DNA from 2 places in the Aedoeadaptatus acetigenes genome. Region 1 is predicted to be linked to the other one. Evidence: predicted binding sites of a transcription regulator. Region 1 holds the regulator's gene; the other holds the start of a gene.
The links. The regulator HrcA, encoded in region 1, represses chaperone genes, less so after heat shock. The targets are predictions, from matches to a motif close to ATTAGCACTCNATANTATNGAGTGCTAAT.
Positions count from the first base shown of each region.

Region 2: the regulator HrcA is predicted to act here: its motif matches at 2,191-2,219, upstream of OCV31_RS06845 (co-chaperone GroES).

Region 1 covers NZ_JAOQJD010000014.1:32,747-36,165, forward strand. Annotated here, with positions in the region: gene OCV31_RS08115 (ABC transporter ATP-binding protein) at 1-540, shown strand, start outside; gene OCV31_RS08120 (hypothetical protein) at 547-972, opposite strand; gene hrcA (heat-inducible transcriptional repressor HrcA) at 1,280-2,308, shown strand; gene grpE (nucleotide exchange factor GrpE) at 2,312-2,860, shown strand; gene dnaK (molecular chaperone DnaK) at 2,915-3,419, shown strand, end outside.
Region 2 covers NZ_JAOQJD010000010.1:69,729-73,147, forward strand. Annotated here, with positions in the region: gene OCV31_RS06835 (hypothetical protein) at 1-60, opposite strand, end outside; gene groL (chaperonin GroEL) at 238-1,866, opposite strand; gene OCV31_RS06845 (co-chaperone GroES) at 1,889-2,170, opposite strand; gene nrdD (anaerobic ribonucleoside-triphosphate reductase) at 2,481-3,419, shown strand, end outside.

The DNA of each region.
Region 1 (3,419 bases):
CGTGTTCTCTGCGGACTTGCCGGCAAGAAGCAAGATATTTCATGGGGAAAAACTCAGCGAGAACGGCTGAAGAATGCCTACTACATGATGCAGGATGCAGATTATCAGCTGTTTTTTGATACCGTAGAAAACGAGGCGCTCGCGAACGGCAAAAAAATAAGCGATGCTTATTTGGCAGAGGTCTCTTGGATCATTAAGCATATTGATCTTTGGAATAAACGCAGCGAGCATCCGCAAAACTTATCCGGCGGGCAAAAGCAAAGGCTGGCTCTCGCCAATGCTTTTTTGAGTGAAAAGCAAATTCTTATTTTGGATGAGCCGACCAGCGGTTTGGATTACATGCACATGGATAAAATCGCCGAGCTTATCTTTGAACTTGCCAAAGGTCGCCCGACAATGATTATTACACATGACATCGAACTATTACTGAAAGTCTGCCGGACGGTCCTTCTGATCAAACAAGATGGATATGAGAAATTTGATTTACAGACGGCAGAATATCATAAGCTCATTTCTTATTTTGAGCAGATGATGAAATAACGGCGGCTAAGAGCAAATCTCGCTGCCGTTTCTGAAGGTTATGCAGATATCTTCTTTGCTGAATGCCGTGATGTGATTTACGAGGGCGCAGAAGCTTTGTGCATTGAATGCTTGCAGAAGCGTATCTTGTTTTTGCAGCTGTTTCAGGCAAAATTTGACATCGGCTTTGGTCGCGTGCATCTTTTTGAGCTTTCCTTCGACCTTCGCTAAGGCCGCCTGTTTTTCATCGTAGAAGCGTTTCGGATCTTCATACTTTGCTTGGTACTCTCTCTGGTCTTGCGGAATGGCAGCATTTTGGCGGATAAGGTCTTCAATTATCTTGGCACAGATATCCATCTCGCTTTTTAACTTTGTTTTTTTGCATTCCAAAGCATGAGTATTATAAACGCTTCCGACAATTTCATGAAAGATTAAGAAGCATCCATGAAACATGGAAGCATGGTGCGTAGCGTCTTCCTATGAGAGAGAACAAAAATGACCACATCAGGGTAAAAGAATGCCCTGGTGTGGTCGTTTTGTTTTGAAATCACTTAAACCTGCCGCCGGCAATTAAAAAGTCCCGATCCGGCGAACATCAAAGCTTTAGATTATTTTACTAATTCCTGAATGGAGCCTTCGAAAGGAGAATCTTTTTTATTTTTAGCAATCGCCCTTGACAAGTGCTAAAACCGTGGTATACTTAAACCATAAGCGATTGGCACTCAATAAGCACAAGTGCTAATATGGAAAGGAGGTTATGTTGGACAAGAGAAAGACAGATATTTTAAACCTAATTATCGAGTCCTACATCGCCTCCCCGGTGCCCGTAGGCAGTCGCACCATTTCGAAATCCCCGACCCTCGCCGTATCCTCGGCGACCATACGGAACGAAATGAGCGATTTGGAAGCCTTGGGCCTTTTAGAAAAGCCCCACACTTCCGCCGGGCGCATTCCGTCCGAAGGCGCTTATCGATTTTATGTAGACGAATTGATTCCCGAGATCGATTCTCCGAAATCCCTCGTGACCCATTTCGAGGAGGCCATGCCCATGGAGCTCTACGGCTCTGAGGATTTTTATTCCACCGCCGTGGAAGCCCTGGCCGATCACACGGAAAACTTGGCGCTGATGATGGTGCCGAGAAAAAGCGATCGAAGGCTGAAGTATTTGGACTTAATTCCCGTGAACGACCACATGGTCATGCTACTCATCGTCGGCGACCGCGGTGTCGTCGTCAAACGCATGATCGACTTAGGTTTCGGCGTCGACGAAGAAGAGCTGCGCTACGTCGCAGGCGTCCTATCCGATGCCTTCGTGGGCACGCCCTTCGATGCCATCGACGGAGTGAAATTCGTTCTCTCCGGAGAACTCGTGCGCTACGAATCCTTCGTCCTTCAAATCACTGAGATCCTCTCCCGCGTCATCCACGCGGTGGAAGAGGTGGACGTGGTCATAAGCGGCGTGGGCCATTTGTTTCGCTACGAAGAATTTCAAGATCCGGGGCGCATGAAATCCATGCTGGATTACGTCCGGGACAAGGCGAATCTATTGCGGCTTTTTCATCCCCTGCCGAGCGACGAAGCCATTCGCTTTCGCATCGGCTCGGAGAACACGGAAAAGAGCATGCAGAACAACAGTTTAATTAGTCGTATCTATCCCATGAACGGCACGGATTGGGGCGCAATCGCCTTAATCGGTCCCGTGCGGATGAACTATAGAAAGTCGGCGAATTCCCTCATGGCATTTACCGACGCACTGTCGAGGCGACTTGGGAAAAGAACGTTGAGGTGAGAAGTGGTAGTAAATAATAACGACATGCCGAAGGACATGGATCCGACGGAAGAAGAAATGAAACAAACCGAAGAGACCGAAGCGACCGAAGCAACTGAAAATGAAGTGGCGGAAGATGCGTCGGAAAAAGACGAGCGCATCGCGGAGCTGGAAGAACGCTATCTGCGCCTGCAGGCGGATTACAGCAATTTCCGCCGGCGCAGCGGCGAAGAAAAGCAGCAAATGCATCTCTTGGGCATGGGAAAATTGGCCCTGGACATTCTGCCCATTCTGGACAATTTCGAACGGGCGCTGGCCACAGACGATGTGAAAGACGAAAAGTTTTACGAAGGCATGAAGATGATCGCCGATCAGTTCCGAGACGAACTGGCGAAAAACGACATCGTGGAAATCGACGCGCTGAACGCGCCCTTCGACCCGAATCTGCATCACGCCGTCATGATCGAAGAAAAAGAAGGCGTCGAAGCCGATGTGGTCATCGACGTTTTGCAAAAGGGCTACAAACTGAAAGACCGCGTCATTCGACCGGCCATGGTGAAGGTCTCAAAATAATATAGATTAACAAAGGTACACTTAGAAAACACGTACATTCAGGAGGAAATGAATATGGCAAAAATTATTGGTATTGACTTAGGTACAACGAACTCCGCCGTCGCAGTTATGGAAGGCGGCCAATCGACGATTATCCCCAACATCGAAGGCAACCGGACCACCCCGTCCATCGTGGCTTTCACCAAAGACGGCGAACGCCTCGTCGGCGAAACGGCGAAGCGCCAAGCCATTACGAACCCGGACAGAACCGTGGCATCCATTAAGCGCCACATGGGCAGCGATCACAAGGTCACCATCGACGGCAAAGATTACTCGCCTCAAGAAATCTCGGCCATGATTTTACAAAAATTAAAATCCGACGCCGAAAGTTATTTAGGTGAAACCATTACCGAAGCGGTCATCACCGTGCCGGCCTACTTTACCGACGCCCAACGTCAAGCGACGAAAGACGCCGGACGCATCGCCGGACTCGATGTCAAACGTATCGTAAACGAACCCACGGCAGCTGCCCTCGCTTACGGCGAAGATAAGGACACGGACTCCAGCATGGTTATGATTT
Region 2 (3,419 bases), on a different contig from region 1:
GCCGTCGATACAGGTTTTCATTTCATTCTTAATTTCGTTTACCATATAGTTTTTGTTCATTTGTTCTTTCTCCATTTCTATATTTAATCCACTCTATTTTATCACGTCCCGCCCTTTATCTCCACCGCGGCGCGCGATTGCCTATGCTTTTTATAGGATTTCAGAAAAAGGGAAAATGTCTTTTCTATAAAAAATCCCCTTACCGCGCAGGTAAAGGGATTTTTGAGATTTTATTGATTACATCATGCCCATGCCGCCGCCCATGCCGGCTGCGCCGAGGTCGGGCATGTCTTCTTTAATATTGGCCACGGCCGCTTCGGTGGTGAGCAGCATGCTGGCTACGCTGGCTGCATTTTGCAGGGCGCTTCTCGTAACCTTCGTGGGATCCACGATGCCTTCTTCGATCATGTTCACGTATTTGCCGTTGTAAGCATCGTAGCCGACGCCGGGTTTTTCGCCCTTGACGTGTTCCACGATGACGGAGCCTTCGGCACCGGCGTTTTCCGCGATTTGACGAAGGGGCTCTTCCAGTGCGCGGAGAATAATCATCATGCCGGTCTTTTCGTCGCCTTCGCCCGCTTCGGCCAAAGCTTCCACGCAGCTGATGCAGTCTACGAGGACCACGCCGCCGCCGGGAACGATGCCTTCTTCTACGGCTGCGCGAGTGGCTGCCAAGGCGTCTTCGATGCGGAGCTTGCGTTCTTTGAGTTCGATTTCAGTGGCCGCACCCACTTGGATGACGGCCACGCCGCCGGAGAGTTTCGCCAGGCGTTCTTGTAATTTTTCCCGGTCGAATTCGCTTTCCGTTTCTTCCACTTGGGCGCGAATTTGGCCGATGCGTTCGTCGATGGCGCTGCGTTCGCCGGCGCCGCTGACGATGACGGTCTTGTCTTTTTCCACGCGGACTTTTTGTGCACGGCCCAGCATGTCCACGGTGGCTTCTTTAATGTCCAAGCCCAAGTCTTCGGTGATCACCGTGCCGCCGGTTAAGATGGCGATGTCTTGGAGCATGTCTTTTCTTCTGTCGCCGTAGCCCGGTGCCTTGACGCCTACCACATTTAAGGTGCCGCGAAGTTTGTTGACCACCAAGGTTGCCAATGCTTCCCCTTCGATGTCGTCGGCGATTAAGAGGACGGGGCGGGATTCTTGAAGCACTTGTTCCAAGACGGGAAGAATGTCTTGAATGTTGCTGATCTTCTTATCCGTAATTAAGATATAGGGATCGTCCAATTCGGCGACGCGTTTTTCGGGATCGGTGACCATGTAGGGGCTCAGGTAGCCGCGGTCGAATTGCATCCCTTCAACGACATCCAATTGGGTGCCCATGGAGCGGCTTTCTTCCACGGTGATGACGCCGTCTTTGCCTACTTTTTCCATGGCTTCGGCGATCAGTTCGCCGATGCGTTCGTCGGCGGCGGAAATGGCGGCCACACTTGCGATGGCATCGGAATTATCCACGGGGACGGAGAATTTCTTTAATTCTTCCACAATGGCGTCCACGGCCTTTTTAATGCCCTTTTGAAGGACCATGGGATTGGCGCCTGCGGCCAGGTTCTTTAAGCCTTCGCGAATAATGGCTTGGGCGAGCAGGGTGGCGGTGGTGGTGCCGTCGCCGGCTACGTCGTTGGTCTTGGTGGCGACTTCTTTTACCAGTTGTGCCCCCATGTTTTCGAAGCGATCTTCCAATTCGATTTCACGGGCGATGGTCACCCCGTCGTTGGTAATGAGGGGAGCGCCGAATTCCTTATCTAATACGACATTTCTGCCCTTGGGCCCCAAGGTGACTTTCACTGTGTCCGCTAATTTGTTAATGCCGCCGACGAGACCTTCCCGGGCGTCTGCGCTGAATTTTAATTCTTTTGCCATAATATCTCCTACTTTCTTTTACTTAGTTTAATTTTGCCAACAGGTCTTGGTATTTTAAGACGATGACGGTTTCTCCGTCCATTTCCACTTCGCTGCCTGCGTATTTACTGTAGATGACTTTGTCCCCTTCGACGACGTCGCAGTGAATGTCTTCGGAATTTTTTAATTCCTCGCTCACGGCGATGACCGTGGCCACATTGGATTCCTCTTTTGCCGTATCGGGCAAGACGAGGCCGCTGGCCGTGACGTTTTCTTTTTCTATTTTTTGAATTACAACACGTTCACCTAATGGTTTAATGGTCATGATGTGCCTCCTGAAATGATATTAGCACTTGCGTATGTCGAGTGCCAGTTCCTCTATTATGATACCACAATTTTAAAACTTGTAAACCATATCCGCGGATTATTTCTCCCAACCGTCGGGTTTCAGGCAATTGCACGTCCCTTTTCGCATTCTCAAGTAGACACTATATATAGATAATTTTCCCAAACATCTTCCTTTTGTCTCCCATATGTAGTATAATCGTCTCGCTTGGGACAACAGTGCCCGCGAAACGTAAGAAACACCCGCAGGGGTTAAGTAATAGACATTTTGTATTATTCGGAGGAATGGAATGAGCAATTTAAGGATTATTAAGCGCAACGGCGAGTCCGTGGATTTCGACGGATCGAAAATCGTCGTCGCCATCGAAAAGGCCATGCACTCGCCCACGGGCTATTTCGTGGAAAATCAGGCGGACATGGTAGCGAAAGAAATCGAAGAAGAAATTTTAAGGGAAGAGCTGTCTTCCACCGTGCTTCAGGTAGAAAAGCGGGTCTTCGAAAAATTAATCGAAAAAAACAACATCGCCACGGCCAAGGCCTACGAGTCCTACCGTTCTGTGCAATCCTTTAAGCGGGAAAACAACTCCACCGACTCCTCCATCGAAAGCCTTTTGACCTATTCCGATGCGGATTTAATGGATGAAAACTCCAATAAAAACGCCGTGGTGGTCTCCACCCAACGGGATCTCATCGCCGGGGAAGTCTCCAAAGACATCGCACGCCGCCGGATTCTTCCCACAGACATCGTCACGGCCCACGACTCCGGCGCCATTCACGTCCACGACATGGACTATTACATTCAGCCCATGTTCAACTGCTGTTTGATCAATCTGGAAGACATGCTGAAAAACGGCACGGTGGTCAACGGCAAGATGATCGAATCGCCGAAGAGTTTCCAAACGGCCTGCACCATTACGACACAAATCATCGCCCAAGTAGCTTCCGGCCAATTCGGCGGCCAATCCATTAACGGCATCGACCGCATTTTGGCCCCCTATGTGCGCCGAAGCTACGAAAAATACTTAAGCGCCTCCATTTCCGAGCAGCTGGACATTTACGGCATGGAAAAAGCCGACATGGCCATGGCGGAAAAAGTGGCCTGGAATCGCACGAAGCGGGAAATTAAATCGGGCGTACAAACCATTCAATACCAAATCAACACCCTCATGACCACCAACGGCCAAGCGCCCTTCGTCACCCTGTTCATGTACTTCGATCCCGAAAGCGAA